Regions from separate parts of the Paenibacillus sp. CFBP 13594 genome, predicted to be linked through region 3. Evidence: riboswitches for the same ligand, from Rfam matches in the RefSeq annotation. Region 3 holds a riboswitch; each other region holds the start of a gene.

Evidence for each region. Region 3 has a riboswitch for thiamine pyrophosphate ahead of tenA (thiaminase II). Riboswitches for the same ligand answer to the same signal wherever they lie in the genome.
Region 1: linked by a shared signal. The riboswitch ahead of IFU39_RS25175 (ABC transporter substrate-binding protein) and the one ahead of tenA (thiaminase II) in region 3 are both predicted to bind thiamine pyrophosphate.
Region 2: linked by a shared signal. The riboswitch ahead of IFU39_RS11020 (ABC transporter ATP-binding protein) and the one ahead of tenA (thiaminase II) in region 3 are both predicted to bind thiamine pyrophosphate.
Region 4: linked by a shared signal. The riboswitch ahead of thiC (phosphomethylpyrimidine synthase ThiC) and the one ahead of tenA (thiaminase II) in region 3 are both predicted to bind thiamine pyrophosphate.

The regions. Positions count from the first base shown of each region.
Region 1 is NZ_JACYVQ010000009.1:143,604-149,322, forward strand. It holds gene IFU39_RS25165 (hypothetical protein) at 1-185, opposite strand, end outside; gene IFU39_RS25170 (phospholipase D-like domain-containing protein) at 356-1,756, opposite strand; TPP riboswitch at 2,191-2,303, shown strand; gene IFU39_RS25175 (ABC transporter substrate-binding protein) at 2,511-3,551, shown strand; gene IFU39_RS25180 (MTH1187 family thiamine-binding protein) at 3,776-4,066, shown strand; gene IFU39_RS25185 (ABC transporter permease) at 4,066-4,824, shown strand; gene IFU39_RS25190 (ABC transporter ATP-binding protein) at 4,862-5,719, shown strand, end outside.
Region 2 is NZ_JACYVQ010000003.1:5,581-11,299, reverse strand. It holds gene IFU39_RS11025 (aspartate/glutamate racemase family protein) at 1-654, opposite strand, end outside; TPP riboswitch at 858-960, shown strand; gene IFU39_RS11020 (ABC transporter ATP-binding protein) at 1,137-1,904, shown strand; gene IFU39_RS11015 (ABC transporter permease) at 1,891-2,703, shown strand; gene IFU39_RS11010 (ABC transporter substrate-binding protein) at 2,858-3,931, shown strand; gene thiM (hydroxyethylthiazole kinase) at 4,913-5,719, shown strand, end outside.
Region 3 is NZ_JACYVQ010000001.1:995,760-1,001,478, reverse strand. It holds gene IFU39_RS04620 (endo-1,4-beta-xylanase) at 1-1,698, shown strand, start outside; TPP riboswitch at 1,906-2,003, shown strand; gene tenA (thiaminase II) at 2,116-2,778, shown strand; gene IFU39_RS04610 (CD3324 family protein) at 3,111-3,377, shown strand; gene IFU39_RS04605 (nucleotidyltransferase domain-containing protein) at 3,534-4,616, shown strand; gene IFU39_RS04600 (hypothetical protein) at 4,818-4,964, shown strand; gene IFU39_RS04595 (CPBP family intramembrane glutamic endopeptidase) at 5,594-5,719, shown strand, end outside.
Region 4 is NZ_JACYVQ010000016.1:23,067-28,785, reverse strand. It holds gene IFU39_RS30500 (zinc ribbon domain-containing protein) at 1-560, shown strand, start outside; gene IFU39_RS30495 (hypothetical protein) at 1,028-1,195, shown strand; gene IFU39_RS30490 (aspartate/glutamate racemase family protein) at 1,375-2,064, shown strand; gene thiC (phosphomethylpyrimidine synthase ThiC) at 2,367-4,151, opposite strand; TPP riboswitch at 4,573-4,686, opposite strand; gene IFU39_RS30480 (IclR family transcriptional regulator) at 4,835-5,578, opposite strand.

The DNA.
Region 1 (5,719 bases), on a different contig from region 3:
AATGACTCCACCAGAAACGCGATGACAAAACATAATATGAATTGAAGCAGTATTTCAAGCGGGGACATCTTGCCGAGTAGCCCACTGTGCCATAGATTGAAGAACATCATGACCAAGACCATCCCTGTACACATCATTAATCCGAAAATAATTTGTTCCTTCTTGCTTGTTGGCAATTCTCTCATCCTCTCTGTTTACCTTCGTAATTATAGAGATGAGTAAACCCTCCACATAAGTGAACATTCCGTGAACAAATCTGATTTTCTTCCCGTGTGATGAATTGCAGGTTGACGCGAGAAACGCAAGTTTCGATGAAGCGGAGAAAAATTCAACCTCAAGAGAATGCAGTTTTTATCTACAACATAAATTTCCAGAGAAAAGACAGTTTGGATAACGCTGTGATTGCCATTCGTTTGAAAACAGAGCCTTTCTGATTCGTAGATTCTGCTGGATGCTCACCTTTAACCGCAAGTGTACTATGTGCACGTTTGATATCCATAGCCTCTGTTAGTTGGTTGGCGAATGCAGAACCGGAAATGACCACAGCAGATTCAGTATTGAGGAAGGCAGATCTGGGATCAAGATTATACGAACCAACCATGCTGAGGTGATCATCCATGACAAATGATTTGCCGTGTATGGAATAAGGGCCTTGGTATTCATAAATAGCCAGACTGGTATCAAGTAACCGCTTCTTAGAGCTTAAGTATCCCGCGAAAGCCAAAGGGTTAGGGGTCTGCTGGATTGAATTGGTTAGCATGACCCATTCTGTTTCTGGATTCATCGACAGATGTACTGCTTTCATCATTTTCTTGGTGGGAATGGCATATGGCGTCTGAAGGTACACTTTCGACTTTGCTTGATTGGCGAAATGAACAAATGCTCTCCACATGATCGGTTCTTTATACAGCCTTTGGATTGGATTGTGAATGAAAGCGACGTGGTCGGAATGAAGAGTTCCTTGAGCCCATTCCTTCGGCAACACTTTAACAAAAGGATCGCTCTGAGCGCGGGCCTTTTTATATAACTCAGCCAGCTGAGCCAGCTCTTTTAATCCTTTTGCATGATGCTGACGTTTTGCATGTTTTTCTGGTTTGGTGAATGGATGGTTCCATAACTGATCTATATATTGTTTCATTTCAACAACCGTGCTGTTCGTATTATCGTTTGGATTGTAAACAAGGACATCCCGATCGAATACATAGTCTTTTGGGGGTTGCGATGCCATGTATTTATCACCAATATTTTGGCCGCCAATAATGCCATATGTGTTGTCGACAAGAAGGATCTTGTCATGCATACGGTTATGCCATGTCCATGGCATAAATAGGTGGAGTGGTTCATAATATCTTAATTCCACATTGGGGTGAGCTGCAATGGCATCTGGAATATCACGCAACTCTCCGCGCATGCTGTGAAAAATCCCGTCTAAAATGATTCGAACATGAACACCCCGATCAGCTGCATCGAATAACGCAGCAAAAAAGAGTTGAGATGTTTTTCCTTTTTGGATGGAGTAATACGCCAGGTCGATGCTTGTTTTCGCCTCTCGAATGGTCTGGATTCTCACCTGACCCGATTGAAAGCCGTCCTCCAGGAGCATTACGCGATCTGTTGTACTTCCTTCTGTTAACGCTTTTTGCATATCCGTATTTTCAATAGTCGATGGAGACGGAACCAAAAATAAAAGGTAAGCCGTGAAAAAAACGTAGACACTATAGGACAAAATAATTGCGATTATGGTTTTAAGGATCATTCAGTACTCCCCCATTTGTATGTAAAAGTATTTATTTGTATAGCAGTACTATCTCCTTTTGTATCTAAATTATGTTGTTTAAATTACTCAAGCTGCACCGCTCAAGGTCAAACGAGCAAAAGCTGATCACTGAAATAGGGAAAGCAGCCCTTATGCGACGAGATATCAAACATCGGATTTGATCTAAGTATTTGTTGGGAGCCCTCCAGATCTTCAGCACTTAGGCTATGACCCACTATCCGGTGCTTTTACACTCAGCCAGATTTCCTTATATGATTCGCAACGATAATTATTGAAAATAACACATCTAAACAGGCTGATATACATCTGTATAAAGGCCTGTTTGATAAGTTCATATCTGTCCCCATCCAGTTCCTGACTGGACACGTTCTACCCGCTGGCCTATAATTACACCTAGTAATGCCCGTAACTTCATAGTTTCCCAGGGGAGTCGGAATTGGCCGGCTGAGAGTGTATCCCACCAAGATACTAACCCTTAGACCTGATCTGGATCATGCCAGCGTAGGAATCGGAGTATATCGAAATGGCACAGCCCTCTGGCTGAACGCCACCTCTCTAACGCCTGCACGCGTCCCGGATTACGGGACGCTTTTTTTGTTTTATTTATCGAAACAAAAATAAGTCATCCAGATCCAACTGGTATAAATCTGTCGATTTATGCAAGATGATTGGATATGAAGCCAAGGAGTACCCCGTGCCACTCGGCCGGACATACCGAAGGAGAGAATCACAGATGAAATGGCGTAAAACAATGGGACTGTTGCTCTTATGTGTACTACTGGTGACTGTGGCCGCATGTGGCGGTAAAGAAGCTGCCCCGGCAGAACACAACGGCAACACGAATACGGAGAGCAGCAACGAAGGTGACAACGCAGCCCTCAAGGATATTAAAGTCGTACTCGACTGGACACCAAATACGAATCATACCGGCTTGTATGCGGCTGTAGATCAAGGTTTTTATAAGGCCGAAGGCTTGAATGTAGAGATTGTACAACCAGGTGCCGGCGGCGCAGATACGATGGTTGCCTCGAATGAAGTGCCTTTTGGCGTAAGTTATCAGGAAAGTGTAACTCAAGCCCGTACACAAGGTGTTCCACTCGTCTCCATCGCAGCAGTTATTCAGCATAATACATCCGGGTTCGCTGCTCCGGCGGATCGGAATATCAAGTCACCGAAAGATTTTGAAGGGAAAACCTATGGCGGTTGGGGTTCGCCTGTGGAAGAAGCCGTGATGCAATCCATTATGGAAGGCGACGGAGCCGATGTATCCAAAGTAAAAAACATTAACATGGGTGACGCTGACTTTTTCACCGCAGTGAAACGGGATATTGATTTCGCGTGGATTTTCTACGCCTGGACGGGGATTGAAGCTGAACTGCGCGGAGAACCGATCGACATGTTATATGTGAAGGATTATTCAGATGCACTGGATTACTACACGCCTGTTCTCGTAACGAACGAGCAGACGATTCAGAACGACCCTGAGCTGGTGAAAGCATTCCTGAAAGCCACTTCAGAAGGATATCAATACGCAATTGATCATCCCGAAGACGCAGCGAATATTCTGATCAAGGCCGTCCCGGATCTGGATAAAGACTTGGTCCTGGCAAGCCAGAAATGGCTTAGTCCAAAGTACACGGATGACGCCCCGCGCTGGGGAGAACAGAAACAGGAAGTATGGCAGAACTACACCGACTGGATGTTTAGCAAAAAACTGCTGGATGAACAGGTCGACGTGAGCAAAGCATATACGAACGCGTTTTTACCCCAATAAAATATCTCATATAAAACGAACTTAATATTTACACGAGGACGGAGAGGACAGAAATAACGTGAAAAAGCGAAGCGGTCGCCTTTATCACCGGATTTTCCCTTTAGAGAAAGGGAATCAAAAAAATCTGGGGATAACAGCGATTGGAAGGTTATTCTGTCATCGAAGTGGCAAGTGTAACCGTCATTAGTTCATTTTATATATCACGAAAGGAGCCGTGATCTCACATGGCAAGCACACTACTTAGCATTCAGGTTATTCCAAAAACGCCAAATGGCGAGAACTCTTATCCTTATGTAGATCGCGCCATTGAAGTTATTCAGCAATCTGGCCTGAAATATCAGGTGAACCCGCTCGACACCACGATGGAGGGGGAACTGGAGGAACTGCTGGAGGTTGTCCGCAAAATGCACGAAGTACTCGTCGAGGCTGGCAGCCCAAGCATCATCTCCCAGATCAAAATCGCCCATAGCCCTACTGGCTTCAGCATGGATACCCTGACGGAGAAGTACCGCTAATGAATGCCTATTTCAAAAGTGTATGGCCGCCCTTCGTGGCGGTTATTCTCTTTATAGCGATATGGCAGGGAGCTGTCTCCCTGTTCCATATTGAAAAATGGATGCTGCCAGCACCGTCTGATATCGCCCGCGAAGCGGCATCCCAGGCTGATCGGCTTGGCATGCACGCTTCCGCAACCATTCAGTTAACGCTTATCGGATTCGCCGCCGGCACAGCGGTTGGATTACTGATCGCGATGGTGCTGCATTTGGTTCCTTTTCTCAAGTCAGCCCTGTATCCATTACTTATTCTTAGTCAAAATATTCCGACCATCGCGCTCGCGCCGCTCCTGTTAATCTGGTTCGGATTCGGGCTGTTGCCCAAGCTGATTACCATCATCCTCGTCTGCTTCTTCCCCGTTGCAGTGGCAGCCATGGACGGCTTGACCCGTACAGATGCAGCGATGATGAACTATATGCGCATGGCTGGTGCGAAACGTCATCATATCTTCTGGAAGCTGGAGCTTCCCCATGCGCTGCCATCCGTGTTCTCCGGTGTCAAAATCGCTGCTACCTATAGCGTGATGGGTGCCATTATCGCCGAATGGATCGGTGCAGACAAGGGTATTGGTTATTATATGATGCTGCAAAAGTCTGCTTATCGTACGGACCGCCTATTCGTGGCGATCATGATTATTGTCGCGCTCAGCTTGCTGCTCTTCCTGTTCATTGCCCTTCTGGAGAAGCTGCTCGTGCGCTGGCGGCCACAGAAGCGGTAGTAAAGCAAGTAATCTGTAATTAGGAAGTGATGACCATATGAATCGGCAAAAGGACGAACATGTCCAGCGTGAACGGGGAGCACGCGCATTGGAACCAAAGCACGGTGAAAAACTTCACTCGGCTAATCCTGGTCTACCGACAAATACGACTGCTGCTACGGTTCCACCTGCACTGGATGTCGTGGATGTTCATGCATCATTCCGTGAACGGCGGAGCAGGTTACCGGTTCTGAACGGCCTATCCCTGACTGTGGAGCAAGGCGAGTTTGTTGCTATCGTTGGGCCATCCGGCTGTGGCAAAAGCACCCTGTTCCATATCATCGGCGGTCTTCTGAGGCCACAGGAAGGGCGAGTGTTCATGGACGATCATGATGTAACGGGCCAACGTGGCAAGATCAGTTATATGCCACAACAGCCTGCTCTTTTCCCTTGGCGGACCATTGAAGACAATGTACTGCTTGCTGGAGAAGTAGCTTCAAGCGCTCCCCCTCGGACCGAAGCACTTGCAGAAGCTCGTAAGTGGTTAAGCAGCGTGGGTCTTGCCGGGTTCGAGCAGGCATACCCTCATATGCTGTCGGGCGGAATGCAGCAGCGTGCTGCATTCCTGCGCGCCCTGCTCAGTCCGCAGGAACTGATGCTGCTGGACGAACCCTTCAGCGCGCTGGATGCACTGACACGTAGCGACATGCAGCGCTGGCTGCTCGATATCTGGGAACAGAACCGCCGCTCGGTGCTGTTCATCACCCATAATATCGAAGAAGCATTGCTGCTTGCAGATCGGGTCTATGTGTTATCCAACCGACCTGCAACAGTGTTGCACGAGGTACATGTTCCTTTTGATCGCCCAAGACGAGAAGAAATTACGGAGGAATCCGCTTTTCTGGAGCGTAAACGG
Region 2 (5,719 bases), on a different contig from region 3:
AATACGTGTTGTATCAAATAATGGAACTTCTGAATCCTCTACTTTTACTAATAATCCAATTTCGGTGCAACCTAATATGATCCCCTCAGCTCCATCATCAACTAGCCTTTGGATCACCTTTTTATAATAATCCCTTGATAAGGGCTCAATTTTCCCTAAACATAATTCCTCATATATTATTTTATTGATAACTTTTCTATCCTCTTCATTCGGTATCAAAACCTTAATACCATTCAATTCAATTCGTTTTTTATAAAAGTCTTGTTCCATCGTATATTTAGTGCCAAGTAAACCAACCGTACTTATTTTGGACTTATGAATTTGATTTGCTGTTGAATCAGCAATATGTACAATGGGTAAACGCACTTTTTCTTCAATATGTTTAATCACTTTATGCATCGTATTTGTACAAATTACAATCATTTCTGCTCCTGCCTTTTCCAGAGACTGAGCAGCATTCCCTAATAATTCACCAGCACTTTCCCAATTACCTTCAGCCTGATAACGCTCGATTTCTTCAAAATCCACGCTATATAAGATGCATTTGGCTGAATGCAATCCTCCCAATTTATTTTTCACTTCTTCATTAATAATTCGATAATACTCTAACGATGACTCCCAGCTCATTCCACCAATAAGGCCAATCGTTTTCATATACACTCCCCTTTCCATTTAATACATCCCGAAAGCAGCATATAGAAATTTAATAGATATTGTACCGTATCTATCTGATTAAATAAACGAAGCGTATTATGAATCCGCGGAAAGCCAAGATCAGTACTCACATTCTTTCCGAGCGCCCCCTTTACATTCCACTTGCATGTGATATATGCTGAACACACAACTGCATATCTTGAACATTGCACTAGGGGAGCCTTACGGCTGAGACGAATCGAATGATTCGGACCCTTTGAACCTGATCTGGATCATACCAGCGGAGGGAAGTGGAGCGGCCTTTCAGTAAGCGGATTTTTTCATGTTGATGATGAAATTTAATGTGAATTGAACTTACAGACCCACTCATTTCTCCGGAAATGGGTGGGTCTTTTTCGCGTTCTGCGGGCAGATCAGAAGGTGTAATTAAAGATCCCGTAGTTTGAAGTTGAATTTGGAATAACAAGGGGGGACAAAACGAGATGGATAATAACATAACCATTCACAACATGAGCTACGCTTTCCCGGAAAAAAGGGATTCCCCCGTGCTCTCCAATGTGTCGATGCGTGTAGCCAACGGCGAATTCGTCTCGCTTATCGGCTCCAGCGGCTCCGGTAAAAGCACCCTTTTCAAGCTGCTGGCAGGCCTGCTTGAGCCAACCCATGGAACCATAGAAATTCCTTGGGTCCCTGAAGGAAAGCGACTGGGGCAGGTGGCCTATATGCCACAAAAGGACCTCCTGTTATCCTGGCGAACCGTCATGGAGAATTGCATGCTCCCCGCTGAACTTGCTCCAGAGCGGCAGGATAAGGGGAGAATTCGCGCGGACATTCTGGCTGGGCTCGACAGATTTGGCCTATCCGGCTACGCGCATGCTTACCCAGACGAGCTATCGGGTGGCATGCGCCAGCGTGTCGCGCTGCTTCGTACTTTGCTGACAGGTGGCCAACTCATGCTGCTGGATGAACCATTCGGCGCACTCGATGCCTTAACCAAACGGGAGATGCATCGCTGGTTGTTGGAACTGTGGGAGGGCTTTGGCAAAACCGTGTTGTTCATTACGCATGACATTGAAGAGGCGCTGCTGCTCAGTGATCGGATTATCCTGTTAACTCCGGGGCGCCAAGGCCAACAGCTACAGGATTTGACGGTACCTTTGCCACGTCCAAGACATTCGGACATGATCTATGAACCGGCGCTCGTTCAGATGAGACGACGACTGGAGGAACAATTGCATGCGAGAAGGTAACTTGGGAGACTGCATGAAGGATAGCGTAAGGCGTTGGCTTGCCCGTTATGGTCTGTTTCTTTGGCTCCTGCTCTTGTTGCTTGTCTTCTGGGAGTGGATTGTGCGTATGGGATGGGTGCCCTCCTTCATCATTCCAGCCCCAACGGCGATTGCCAGCTCCCTGTATGAGCATCGCTACCTCCTGCTGGCTACACATCTGCCTGCTACCTTGATGGAGGTTATTGTTGGTTTTGGCTTGTCCATAGTGACTGGAATTACGCTAGCGACAGGAATGCATATGAACCGATCGATTGAAAAGGCCTTGTATCCCTTCATCGTGATCAGTCAAACCATACCACTGATTGCCCTGTCCCCTGTATTCATCCTGTGGTTTGGTTATACCTTGTGGAGCAAAGTCGCCGTGGTGTTCCTGATCGCCTTCTTCCCCATTGTGGTCAGCACCTACGATGGACTTCGCCAAGGCGATCCAGAACAGCGTGAACTGCTGCTCACCATGGGCGCCAGCAAGTGGGATATTTTTTGCAAACTCCAGGTTCCACTTGCCCTTCCCTCTTTTTTCTCGGGGCTAAAGATGTCTGTGGTGTACTGCGTGGTTGGTGCAACGATTGGCGAATGGCTCGGTGGCAGCAAAGGTCTCGGATACTTCAGCCGCCGTATGTCCAGCAACATGAACACGGACGCGATGTTTGCCGCTATTGTGCTGTTATCCCTGCTTGGGATCGTTTTGTTTATATTGATTGCCTGGCTGGAGAAACGGTTTAACACACGCCGTCATGGAGGCAAAAGAAAGAACGGATAATCTTGGAGAGTGAATCCGATTTAATGATAGGAAGTATGATTTCCAAACACTTTTTTCACATATCATCAGTTATGTTTCAATCATCACGTTGTCCGTTAACATCCTGCTGTTCTTCTCCTACAAACCTTAAACAATGAAATGAGGAACTTCCATTATGAATAATAAAGGCATACACTCCCTGCTTCCCATCATGCTCATTAGCCTTTTGCTGATAGTCAGTGGATGCAGCACCACGAATACCAGCAGTAACACGCCAACAACAGACTCTGCAACCAATGCACAACAAACAGACAAGTCTGCAACCGAACCAGCATCAGACGCCAAAGATAAACTGTCCATCATGCTCGACTGGTACCCGAATGCAGTACACTCCTTCATCTATGTGGCTCAGGAAAAAGGGTACTTCGCAGACCAAGGTCTGGATGTCGAAATTCAGATGCCTGCGGATACCAATGATTCACTCAAACTTGTTGCTGCCGGTAAAATTGATCTGGCCTTAAGCTACCAGCCCCAAATCTTGCTCGCGCGTGGCGAGACCATTCCTGTACGATCTATTGCTGCTGTTGTTCGGCACCCGCTTGTTCATCTATTGACCGAAGCCAATGGCAACGTGAGTTCACCCAAAGATCTTGACGGAAAAACTGTCGGGTATTCTTCAATTCCGCTGTATGAAGCGATGGTTCGTACGATGATCAGCCACGATGGTGGCAACCCAGATAACATGAATCTGGTCGACGTTGGATTCGATCTGATTCCTTCACTGGCTTCCGGACAGGCGGATGCGATTATGGGTGGTTTTATTAACCATGAACAATTGATTTTGGAGAAAGAAGGACACTCCATGAAATCAATTAACCCCGTCGATTATGGCGTACCTGATTATTATGAACTGGTCCTGACTGCGAGTGAAGCTGGCATTCAAGCAAAAAAAGAACAGCTTACCCGGTTCGTCAAAGCGGTCCAGGAAGGACAAAAATATGTGACTGAGCATCCAGAAGAAGCCTTGAATATTCTGCTCGCTCATGAGAATCAAACGTCTCCGCTTGACCCGGATGTCGAAACCAAAAGCCTTACTATTCTACTGCCACTTATGAATGAAGAAGGCCAACCGTTTGGTCGGCAGGAAATGGAATCATGGGAGAATGTACGTGCTTGGCTCGTTGAACAGGATCTGATTCCTGAATCGGTGAAAGCCGAGGATGCTTTTATTAATCTGCAAGGAGAGTAAATAAAGGAGAGCAACGTGAATAAAGGAAAAGTGACTGAACGCAAGGGAATGAAAGCAATGTCATCAAAAGCAAAGTTAGCAAGAAACGTTAGGATCGGATGCAGGAAGTTTTGCGAAATGGAATTGCCCTGAAGCAAGCATCTGAGAATCAGAATTTTTAACAAGCCAAAGTGATTTGATGTGCATCAGAGCAGCTTGATATGCGTTTTGGTGGCTTGTTGGTATGAATTTGGTATGAACATTAGCGCATATCTTCAAACCTTCCGGGAGCTAGCTCCTTAATGTGCTTGGAGTAGAGCATGCAGCGAGCGCTAACGAATCTGAGGCGTCCTATTCAGGGATTTGTAGCGGTTGCAGAAATCTAAAGAACCTGAAACATGTTATATCAGAATAAATAGCTGTTTGCAGCGTTTTGGTCAGGAGATTCTGGGAAATAACGTGTCTGACGTTCCTTAGATTTCAAAAGTAGGATTTGACAGCCAAATAAGATGTCCTGGGTTCTTTAGAAACACCGTCTGACCAGTCGTGCCCCAATCAGTTGGGTATCGACCAGCCTGGACTTCAAGACACTGGTTAGACGCTAACATCCATCACACTATCTCTTGCCTGAGTTTGGAGAAAGACCCGGGTTCACTTTCTGTATTTTGTATCGTTTCGTTTTGTACTGTTTCGTAGCTGTACGGTTGTCTATCTGCGAATTTACATTTTATATGAATCTACCTTTTAGCTATTTCAATCAAGGCTAGATATCGATCAGAATGATTCAATTTGTCTATATCCTGTTACAAAAAAACCCTTTTTAGTGAGTTATGAAATTAATTTGGATTTTACGTTTCTGCTTTTCTCGCATTAATGCATCTGGCTGTTGTTAGACTCTGCGCCCCAACTCAACAAGGAGACTCATATTCTATTATTCTGCTGAGTGACTCCAGATATCGGACTTCCGCCGATGGGGTTACTTCATAACAAGGAGGAAATTATATGTCTTATCTGGAACGTGTTCGTACGCAAAATCCGCTGGTACAAAATATCACCAACCTTGTCGTGGCTCCCTTCACAGCCAATGGTCTGCTTGCACTAGGTGCGTCCCCTTTTATGGCCTATGCTCATGAAGAGGTCGCTGATGTCGCCAAGATGTCAGGAGCCGTGGTACTCAACATCGGTACACTCGATGACAAAGTCGTTCAGGCGATCCGTCTGGCAGGCCAATCGGCTAATGCGTATCACGTGCCTGTGGTGCTTGATCCGGTTGGAGCTGGTGCGACCACCTATCGTACAGAAACCGTGCAGATGCTCGTTCGTGAGCTTCGCCTCACGGTGCTGCGCGGCAATGTGGCGGAAGTCGCCAATGTCATCGGTGAGAGCTGGAGTATTAAAGGTGTGGACGCAGGATCAGGTGAAGGTGACCGGATTGGAATTGCGGAGCGGGCAGCTCATAAACTTGGCTGTGTTGTGGTCATTACCGGAAAAGAAGATATCATTACTGATGGACAATCCACATTCCTTACGAGTAATGGTCATGCCCTGCTCACTCAGGTCACAGGTGCTGGCTGTCTGCTCAGTTCGGTGATTGGTGCTTTTACAGCCATAGCGGAATCCGGAGCCGATCTTCTAGGCAGTGTTGTTGAAGCGCTCGCGTTTTATGGTGTAGCGGCTGAACTGGCGGCAGAGCGGACAGCTCATCAGGGGCCGGGCAGCTTCCAGATTGAATTGTTGAATCAACTGGCACAAGTAACACCAGACCTCTTGGCAGAACGCGCACAAATCCGTCAGATCCGTGGAGGTGCA
Region 3 (5,719 bases):
TATGCCTGGGATGTGGTAAACGAGGCGATTGCGGATAGCAATGGTGATGCCAACGGTTTACGTAAAAGTCCCTTTTATGAACTAATCGGTCCGGATTACATTGAGAAAACCTATGAATTCGCCCGTGCAGCCGATCCGGATGCCAAATTATACTACAACGAATACTTCACGGAAATCCCTGAGAAAAGAGAGCATATGTATCGGTTGGTCAAACGACTGAAAGAGAAAGGGCTCATTGATGGTGTGGGTTTGCAATCCCACTATAACCTGGAATCCCCGCCCATAAAGGAAATTGAAAAAACGATCAACATGTTCGCCGAACTTGGATTGGATATTCAGATCACGGAACTGGATGTGGATAGCGGAATTCCATTTGGTGAAGAGATGTCCGATGAAGTTGCGGTAAAGCAGGCGTATCGATATAAGGAACTGTTGGATTTGTACAAAAAACACAAAGATCACATTTCTTCAGTTACCTTATGGGGACTCCAAGATGAGAAGTCTTACAACAACCAGGCTATGCTGTTTGATTCAGCCCTGAAGGCCAAAAAAGCATACTGGGGACTCGTGGATGAATCCAGCTTGCCTGTGTTGACACAGAGAGCCGTCTCACTTTCGGGTAAACCGGATATCAAAAAACAGTCACAAGATCCGCTCTGGAACAAAGCGGTGTCTACTCCACTGAAGGGTGATTCTTCAGGATCAGCTAGTTTCCGCACCTTATGGGATCAAAGTAACCTATATATCCTTGTGGATGTTCAGGATGCGAAGGCAGACGTGAATGACAGAGTAGAACTCTTTGTTGATCTCAATAATGGCAAGACCACCTCATATGAAGCAGATGACCGACACGTAATCATTAAGCGGTCGGGTAAAGCTGAGGGCGCGGAGCAACGTTCATATCGTGTACGTGAGACAAAAGCCGGATATCAGGTTGAATTGTCCATTCCATGGGGTGGTATCCAAGTCGGATCAGAATATGAAGCCGGCTTGGATATCCGTGTGACTGATGGCGGTGCAAGTGGGACACAACCTTATAATCCACTGTACTGGAATGATCGAACACAATCACAGGAGCAAGATACAAGCAAATACGGCGTGATTCAACTTGCTCCTATGCCCAAATCAGCACAAGCTGTGCAAGGGATTGTTCAGATTGATGGGAAGAAAGACGCCCTATGGAATAAGGCTGTACCATTTGAAGTAAAACGGTTGAACCAGAGCGAAGGTGCAGAGGCAGTGGCTCGCGCAATGTGGTCAGGTGAGTATCTATACCTGCTGATCGACGTCACTGATCCAAACATCATTACAGACAGCATTAACCCATGGGATCAGGATTCGGTTGAGATTTTCCTGGACGAGAATCACCAGCGCACACCGTATTTTCAATATGATGATGCCCAGTTCAGAATCAGTGCAGACAATGTGGGAACCTTTGCAGGGGGGGCCTCACCCGGACGCCTTGTAAGTGCTGTGAAGAAAACAAATCAAGGATATCTCGTAGAAGCCAGAATCCAATTACATTCACTGACACCCAAAGCAGGAAATGTTCTCGGTTTCGAGCTTCAAATTAATGACAACCAGGGCGGAGGTAAGCAGAACGTAGCCAAGTGGAATGATATGACCAATGAGAGCTGGAGAAACACTTCCCAGTACGGAATAATCACTTTTGTTGGAAAGAACAAACTCGGGCATTAAACCATCGGCAGTAATTGCAAGAATAGAAACCATCATAACAGTGGCTAAAACTCAACCATTGTTGTGATGGTTTTCATCGTTTACATAAGTCACCGAAGGGTGATAAGGGGCGATACAATCTGCCTTGACTATATTTAACAGCCCTTGATATACTAAATGGATGTTATTTTCTCTTTTATGGGGATAAGAAAGTTATCAACTACATACAACCGTTTGCGAGGGAGCCTTAACCGGCTGAGAGGGTGTTAAACCGACCTTACCTGATTTGGATAATGCCAACGTAGGGATGCAACGATGAAACGCTGACTTGGGTAGCTCATGCGAACCCCCTTGTTTTAGTGTATTTGTCTGCGAAACATCCATAGGATGTTTCGTTTTTTTGTTTTTAAATACGTACATTATGAATTGGAGGAACATATGTTGACTATTTCAGAGAGACTGTATCAGGCAGCACAGCCCGTGTGGAAGGAATGTCTCGAGCATCCCTTTGTTAAAGGAATCGGAGATGGTTCCTTACCGGTCGAACAATTTCGTTATTATTTGCTGCAAGACTACTTGTACCTGTATGATTATGCCCGTGTATTTGCACTAGGTATCGTCAAGTCGCACGATCCCAAATTGATGCAGTTTTTTAGTAAAAACGTAGATAACATCTTGAATGGCGAAATGAAAATTCATCGTTCTTATATGGAGCGATTAGGAATTACAGAGGATCATGTTTTTCAGGTAAAACCTGCACTGAAAAATGCAGCTTACACTAACTATATGCTCTCTGTTTCCCATGCGGGTGGCATAGCAGAAGTACTTGTATCCATTCTGGCCTGCTCATGGAGTTATGCAGAGATTGGTCAAGTCCTTGCTCAAAAACCAGGTGCAGCTGAGCATCCTTTTTACGGAGAGTGGATCACAGGATATGCTTCCTCTGAATACAACAACAGCAATCAATCCCTTGTGACGTTAACGGATAAACTATTAGAAGGCTGTAGCGAGGGAACGTACCAACGGATGGAGGATATTTTCGTGATGTGCAGTCGTTTTGAGCTTGATTTTTGGGAGATGTCATGGGGGCTGGAGCCTTGAGTTCAATGTTAGTTAATTCAATTAGAGAGCAGCTAATCAAGATGAGTACAGCGAATAATCAGAACGTGTCAGCCCAAAAAGAGATGATTAAACATTTCAACAACAAGCCCTGATATAATAAGCAAATAGCAACTATCTATTTTCTATGGAGGTGAGGCTATTGAAAACAATCGGGGTAGGGTTCTTACATGCACGGCTCTATGCAAAGCCAGTGAAGGATATGGCAATGCTTTGCATAGAGCCCGGGAATAATCACATTGCCAACGACGAATCGTAATATTCTACTAACTGGCTTTGCACCTTATTGATCTATTAAATAAGGAGTGAGGCCCATGAAATATTCAAAAGCCGAGTCTATTTTTCCGGAAGAATTGTTACGGATCATTCAAGAATACGTTCAAGGGGAATTGGTTTATATCCCAAAACCCAAAGAGGCGCACCTAAAATGGGGCGAGAAAACAGAGAGCAAGAGTAGGGTCTCTGCTCGAAACGCTGAGATCAAATCCTTATTCTGCAATGGAGTCAGGATAGAGGAGTTGGCGGGTCGGTATTTCTTGTCCTGCGAAAGCATAAAGAAAATAGTCTATACAAAGAACTAATGAAATCCGCTATCTCGTCATTTCGACGGTTTAGCGGATTTTGTGCAAAGATGACTTAAATCAACTTATACATAGTAACCGCACCTCTAAATCGATAGACTCAAGTTAAGGTTGTTGTGATGAAGGACGGCCGGATCATACAAAGAGGTGTAACGAATGAACGAAATCATAAAGAAGAAGCTGCTGGACAAAAATGAACTGCTCATTAACATGGTGATTGAACGCGTAAAAAGAGATTTTCTAGAGGATATCGCCATTATTGGGCTTACTGGTTCATTTAGCACCGGTGACTTTCACGAGAAGAGCGATCTTGATTTAGTTATCATAAATAATACAGAAAAGGGATGGGAAATATCCGATTGCTTCATCTTGGATGACGTTGGATATGATATCTATTGCACGCCATGGGATTCAAGAATACAAGAGCAATCCACCTTGGAGAGTTCCAACGTATCCAGCCTAACCGACCTAAAAATACTCTACTATGCAACGCCTGAGGATTTGGAAAAATTGAACGAGTTCCAGCAAAAAGCTCTTGATGCACTTGCGAATCCGATAGGAGAAGCGTGTCTTAATCGGGCAAATAAATGGATCGATCTGGCTAAGCAAGCATACAGCAATACGATGCTTGGTGAAGATATCGGTTCAGTGCGATATGCATCTGCTGGGGTTCTGTACAATCTAGTCAATGCCTTGGTGAGTATGAATAACACGTGCATTAAACGAGGGATCAAGCGATATTTGGAAGAGATACGTTCGTTTCGTTATGTTCCGGATGATCTCGAATCCTTATGCATGTCAATCATCGAAGCTCATACCATTGAAGATATTCGAAAAACATCTTTTAATATGTTGAATAGCGTTACGAGGTTACATAGCACGATGTGTGATAACTTCATTGTTAAACCGGTTCCGACCTTTGATAATCTTGGAGGAACATACGAAGAACTGTGGTGCAACTACCGCAATAAAATTTTGAACAGTGTTACAACGAACGATGCTTCCTACGTCTTTCTTTCGGCCTTTGGAGCACATGAGTATCTTGATGAAATGGCCACGGAGAAAGGCACCAAGAAATATGAACTTATGCAATACTTTGATGCAAGCAATTTACCAGTTATGAAAGAGAAGCTCCTTGAAGTGATGGATGAATATCTAGAAGAGTATGATAAGGTCGGCAGAGAAGTCGAACGTTATACAACCTTTGAGCAACTATATGCCCATTATATGAATCAATGACCTTACGTTCCAGCTAGTAATAAGTCCGGGAATTGAACACAAGGAAAAAATCCTTTTACAATGATTGTCAGTACGTTTATAATACAATCACCACGTAGATTACCCGACAAAAAAAGTGAAATATTGTAATATCTAGCCACACTCGGCTCGTCATATTCTTGAGCCGCTTATTACAACATAATAGATATCGGAGGTATGGTTATGGTCAAGAAGAAAATTTCGACAGCCATCAGTGCAGCTTTAATCGTTTCTATGCTGGCTACTGGCGTGATCGTCGCTATTGAAGGTAAAACAACGTTAGAGGTAGCGAAGTCAGCAGGGGATAAAAAGGTTGAAGTTATTAAATGAAAGCAAGACATTAATTAACCTGTAGCGGGACAAGAACATATTCCAATTAAAGTCGCTATTTTAGCGACTTTTTTTGTTTTATCGGTACATGTTCGGGTCCTGGGCTAAGGACAAGAACTTGTACCGATTGCGGATAGATGTTGATGTGCAAATTTTCTATTTTGAAAATCCAGTCGTACTTGTACTGAAACAAGCCCCTTAAACAGCGTTTTTTTCGTATTCCAAACGCCTTCCAATGAATCTCATTCAGCCAATTGCGGAATGCCTCACCCAAGCTATTTACTAGCGTTTTTGGCGTGAGAGAAAGAGGGGGCAGCTTAACATACGTTTTCGTCCAATACCATTTGACGCTTAGATATGTATACGTTTAGTTCAGTTCTTACCATCCTTATTATCAGTGACCCTATATCCGTCTCCAGTCTTATTCTAACTAGACTAAAGTCTCGATTGGGTGCTAGGCTCAGGTTTGTTTCGCGAATTCTAACACAGTGTTAAACTCCTAATCGGAATACATATACTTAAAGGAGTGGTATGAATTGAGTACATATATGATAAAAGACAGAAAAAAGAACTCCGAGGACGGAAGCACGATTCAATCATCAAGGAAAGGGTTATTCGTTTTTTTCGCTATGCTGATTCCATTAACGATTATCAGCTATGTTCTGGCCTTAAACGTATCACCCGTGTTTGGTCTGCTGCTCATGTGGGCACCTGGCCTATCCTCCATATTTGCCCGTTTAGTACTGCATGAAGGA
Region 4 (5,719 bases), on a different contig from region 3:
CAACGGATCAACACGAAGTATCTCCAGCTGAAAACTCTGTCACTTCCGCTATACCAGGTCAGGTTACAACAACTCAATCGTTATCTGCCCAGCCCGTTCGTTATGTCACCCTTCCGGGCAAACGCCTGGCCGGCATATCCGCCCGCACAACCAATGCCATTGAGATTAGTGGCAAAGGCTGTATTCAGGGACTCTGGAACAATTATTTTGCCTCAGAGCACCTCCCTGCACCCGAAGCTGCCCGCTATGGCTGTTACACGGATTACACCGATGGCATAACCGGAGAGTACACCATACTGGTAGGGCATGAGGTAAGTTCGGAGGAATCATTACCTGAAGGATTGGGCGACATTCTGCTCCCGCCTGCAACTTACGCCGTATTCACTTCCAGAAAAGGGCCAATGGCAGAGGTTGTTAGTGAAGCATGGGGAGCCGTGTGGGCATGGGAGAAACAAATCGATCGTACGTTCACCGGGGATTTTGAATTGTATGATGAACGCAGCCTGAATCCCGAAAGTGTACAAGTGGATATATACATCGCTGTTCGCCAAAGTAGATAAAAGTAGTACGATATACATCTCAGTCAGAATCAACGTTAGTTCGCATCCTTCTTCATATCACGCAAGCTGTCGAGTACACTCGGCAGCTTTTTTGTTATATCCGGAACTACATTACTCCCTAAACAACCCGACCATGGTACCAAGTTAGTTAGCATGCTTTGCATCATTTAACCAGATAATATGCCTCATATGCGGGTACCATTGACTTCCTTAAAATTGGGACTATTCGCATAACAACCGATTCGATCTTCCCATGTACACCCTCTCATATCAGGTCCTTTACTCCTGAATTTCCCTAAAAACGTTTACATCTCCTTAAAACCGGGTAAAATCACTACAATCCAATTGGAATTACGCTTTAAACTCTTCTATTTCGTCTAACAAGTCACATGTACCTATATGCGCACCTGGCATGGTAACCAGTCGAAATACATAATTCGAAAAAACGCATCAAAGGAGGAACCAAGATGATCCGCATGCCTATTCAGCAAATGATCCCGTACCATCACCAATATCCGCGCAACACGGCGACCACTGCTCCTAAAAAGGAGAATGAGAACACTCAAGGTCTATCCTTTCATGAAATTCTACAGCAAAAAATGGCGAAGAAAAATGCTTCTCCTTCCCTTAGATAAAAATGGACACCGGACCCTATTCGAGTCCGCTTATCAACCGTCTTTCCGCAGCTTGGCGGAAGGGCGGTTATTGGCGTTGAGCAATAAACAACTGTACAGTCCTCAGTCATGTTTCTATAATGGTTTTAAATATCTACGAGATCCATGACATATACGAACTGTAAAAGGGGACTTAGCACATGATCACCATTGGTTGTTTTCACGCTCATTATTCCAACATTGCCTTAATTGAAGAGACGCTTGCTCCTTATGAAGTTGAATTAGTCCATTACGTCGATCCAGGTCTGGACCGCCTTAAACATGACGCTGACTTTTCCGAGGTCGTCATTCACGAGAAGGTAGCCCAGACGCTCCAATGGATCGCTAAGTGTCATGCCGATGCCATTCTGGTCACGTGTACCCTGTTTGCGACAGTACTGGAGCAGGAAGCCACACAGGTCCCTGTGCCTGTGATCGGCATAGATGATCCGTTATTGCAGGAGATGCGACGAGTACCCGGAGATTACATAATAGCATTCACCAACCCGGCAACTATTGAAGGAACGATGGCACGGGTGAATCAGGCATTACAGCAAGAGGATGAGAATGGGCAACTACACGTTGCCAAGACATCTCAGACGGATGCGGTGTGCATCCCTGGGACATTTGAGTTGATTATGCGTGGAGATCAGCAAGGGTATCTCGAAGCGGTACGTGAAGGCTTACAGCAGATTGCTGAGCAGTATCCGGGTAAAACAGTAGTGGCGGCCCAACTGTCTATGGCTCCCGCCGCTGCACAGGTTGCAATAGATCGCGGTATTCCAATCCATAGTCCGCTGGCATTGCTTGCAGCGTATTTGGAGAAGAATTTGGGCCTGGCTCGACAGTAATTTAACGAGGTGAACTAATATGCGATTCCTCTATATTGTTTTACTGTTTATAGTAGGTTTTTCCTGTTCCGCATTTCTATACGGAGGAGCACCAAAACTCAGTGATGCTCTTTTATTCGTTATCGCAGGAATTCTGTATAAGATATGGGCCACATGCAGTCACAAAGCTAATTCTGATAAAGGCTGAGTAAGTTAAGAATACATACATGACATAGCACCAAAAAAGCCGTTCTTCTCTGCAATGACAGAGAGAAACGGCTTTATCTCTATTTCAGACTGCCCAGCTTGCGCTGTACCGACGCCTAGGAGCGTGTCCGATATTCCTCGGCCTTTTCTTGCATGCCCGCTGCTACAGCCTCATTATCGGACAATCCTTTACCCGCCGCAAAGGCACGAATGTCCTGCGTAATGCGCATGCTACAGAACTTCGGTCCGCACATGGAGCAGAAATGAGCTTCTTTGGCCCCTTCTGCTGGCAGCGTCTCATCATGGTAGGACAGCGCACGTTCAGGGTCCAGTGACAGGTTGAACTGGTCACGCCAACGGAACTCGAACCGCGCTTTGGACAATGCGTCATCGCGGCGTTGAGCACGTGGATGGCCTTTCGCCAGATCGGCGGCATGAGCTGCGATCTTGTAGGCAATAACCCCTTCGCGCACATCATCCTTGTTGGGCAGGCCCAAATGTTCTTTTGGCGTAACATAACAGAGCATCGACGTGCCAAACCAGCCAATCATGGCTGCCCCAATGGCAGACGTGATGTGATCATATCCTGGCGCAATGTCAGTTGTTAGCGGCCCAAGTGTGTAGAACGGTGCTTCTTTACATATCTCCATCTGCAAGTCCACATTCTCTTTGATCTTGTGCATCGGCACATGACCCGGGCCTTCGATCATCACCTGCACATCATGCTTCCATGCGATCTGCGTCAGTTCCCCGAGCGTAGCCAGTTCTGCCATCTGAGCTTCGTCATTGGCATCGTAGATACTGCCTGGACGAAGTCCATCTCCCAGCGAAAACGCCACATCATACCTTTTCATAATCTCGCAGATTTCTTCAAAATGAGTGTACAAAAAATTCTCCTGATGATGCGCCAGACACCATGCTGCCATAATGGACCCGCCCCGGGACACAATGCCTGTCATCCGTTTGGCCGTCATCGGGATATAACGCAGCAGTACACCTGCATGAATCGTAAAGTAGTCCACGCCTTGCTCTGCCTGCTCTATGAGTGTGTCACGGTACAACTCCCAGGTCAGCGCCTCCGCTTCGCCATTCACCTTCTCCAGCGCTTGATACAGCGGTACCGTACCAATCGGCACAGGAGAATTACGAATGATCCATTCCCGGGTCGTATGAATGTTTTTGCCTGTGGACAGATCCATCACGGTATCCGATCCCCAGCGTACTGCCCAAGTCATCTTCTCCACCTCTTCCTCGATGGAAGAGGATACGGCAGAGTTCCCTATGTTGGCATTGATCTTCACGTGAAAATGACGACCGATCAACATCGGCTCACTCTCCGGGTGATTGATGTTGGATGGCAGAATGGCCCGTCCACTCGCCAGCTCCTGACGTACAAATTCCGGTTCCACGCCCTCACGAATGGCGGCGAATTCCATCTCTGCCGTAATGACTCCCTGTCTCGCGTAGTGCATCTGGGTCACACAGCGTCCTGGCTGTGCCCGCAGCGGTTTGCCACGTAATCCGGGGTACTCTTCGGCGCCGGCTCTCTTCCCTCCGGGCTTCAGTCCGTTATCCTCCGGTTTAACCGTACGGCCCCGATAAGCTTCAACATCGCCGCGCTCTGTGATCCAACGGGTGCGCAGGGCTGGCAGACCTGCACGGATATCCGCATGAAATGCGGGATCGGTCATGGGGCCGCTCGTATCGTAGACACGCAGCGGTTCGTTATGCTCCACCCCTTGGGGAGTATTCGTGTCATGAAGGGCTATCTCACGTTCCGGTACAGCAATGTCCGACCGTGAGCCCTGAATGTAGACTTTGCGGCTGCCCGGAAAGGGCTGAACCCGTCCGGCCGCTCCTGTTTCTTTTTCCACCTGCTGACCGTTATGTTCCTGTTCCATCGCTTGTTGTCCCGTTTGATTTCCTGTACTCATGTTCGCTTGTCTCCTCCTCAGTGTTCATCGCTTGTTTGGTTGGTATCGTCATTAGCTCGCTTACGTACCTGTCCCAAATCATGCGCAATGCAGAGAAGAAAGAGCGATCCTACGCCAGACCAGGAGAGACACTTTTCATGTACAGTTAACAACAGAACGGAGGTTACCACAGATCATGGATCTAAGGTGACTTCTCTCTCATCATCCAAGCCCACTTTCGCAGGTTATTGAAAAAGAAGTCGATGGAGTACGTGCTATATCGCCCGTTCACTGTATATAAAAAAGCCGGTCCCCGAAGGAACCGACTTTTATGTCCATCACCAATAATGCACCTTCACGCGGCTCCTAAACGGAGCCCTACAAGGGTCACATCATGTGGTGGTTGTGGTCATATCGCCGATTACTTCCCTACGCTGGTATGATCCAGATCAGGTGCAAAGGGTCCGGAATCTCATGCGATTCCGTCTCAGTCCGGACAGTTCGGACTCCCCCAGTAACGTTAACAAGTTGCGGCACACACATGCCGCCGTTCATATTCAATGAAGCTGACCCCGATGGGCCGTCCATTACAGAGTAGCGCAACCGGAACACAAAAACAACCTTTATATTCCAGAACACCAACTCAATTTGGAAACAAACTTACATCAGCATCAGGATAACATGAGCCCCATCTGCGTAGCAGCATCCTTCAACACAGGTGCGTATTCATGCAATGTCTCCTGCGAAAGTCGGCTGACAGGCCCTGAGACCGAGAGAGCAGCTGCAATATTGCCTCGGCGATCCATAATCGGTACAGATACCGCGGCAGCTCCCGGCTCACGCTCCTCATAACTCGTCGCATATCCGTTATCCCGGATATCTCCCATTTGCGCCAAATACACCGCGGGATCAATAAACACCGGCCATTCCGGCCCGTTCATCAGTTCTTCACGATCCTCGTCCGTGGCAAACGCCATCAAAACTTTGCTGGAAGCGCCCACAGACAGCGGGAGTCTAACACCCACTGGAGCGACTCGGCGGATCGCCTGATCACTTTGCACAGCTTGAATCCGTATCCTTTCACTCCCATCACGCAAGTACAGACTTACCGTCTCCCCCAATCGATCTCTCAGTCGCTCCATCGCAGGCAGCAGCAGAATAGCGGGATCATCACTGCGGGACATATGAGCTGACAGCTCCCAGATTCGGATGCCAAGTCGGTACTTCTCTGTTGCTGCATCGCGGATCACGAACCCTCGATCCTCCAGCGTAGCCATCAAACGGTGCACTGTACTTTTGTGCAGGCCAATCTGGCTGGCAATTTCGGTGAGTCCCAGATCACTGCGTGTGGTAAAACATAATAATATATCCAGCGCCCGTTCCACAGCCCGGACGGTTAACTTGCGATCTTCCATGGCATAATGCCCTCCTCATGTTTCATCACATGAAACTTGGTTACATAAATTATATGAGAAACGGTCTCATCTGTAAACCAAAAAGAGCCAAAATTAAAATAGGCCAACGTGTAAATTTTTCCTTTTTATAAGAGTTAATCC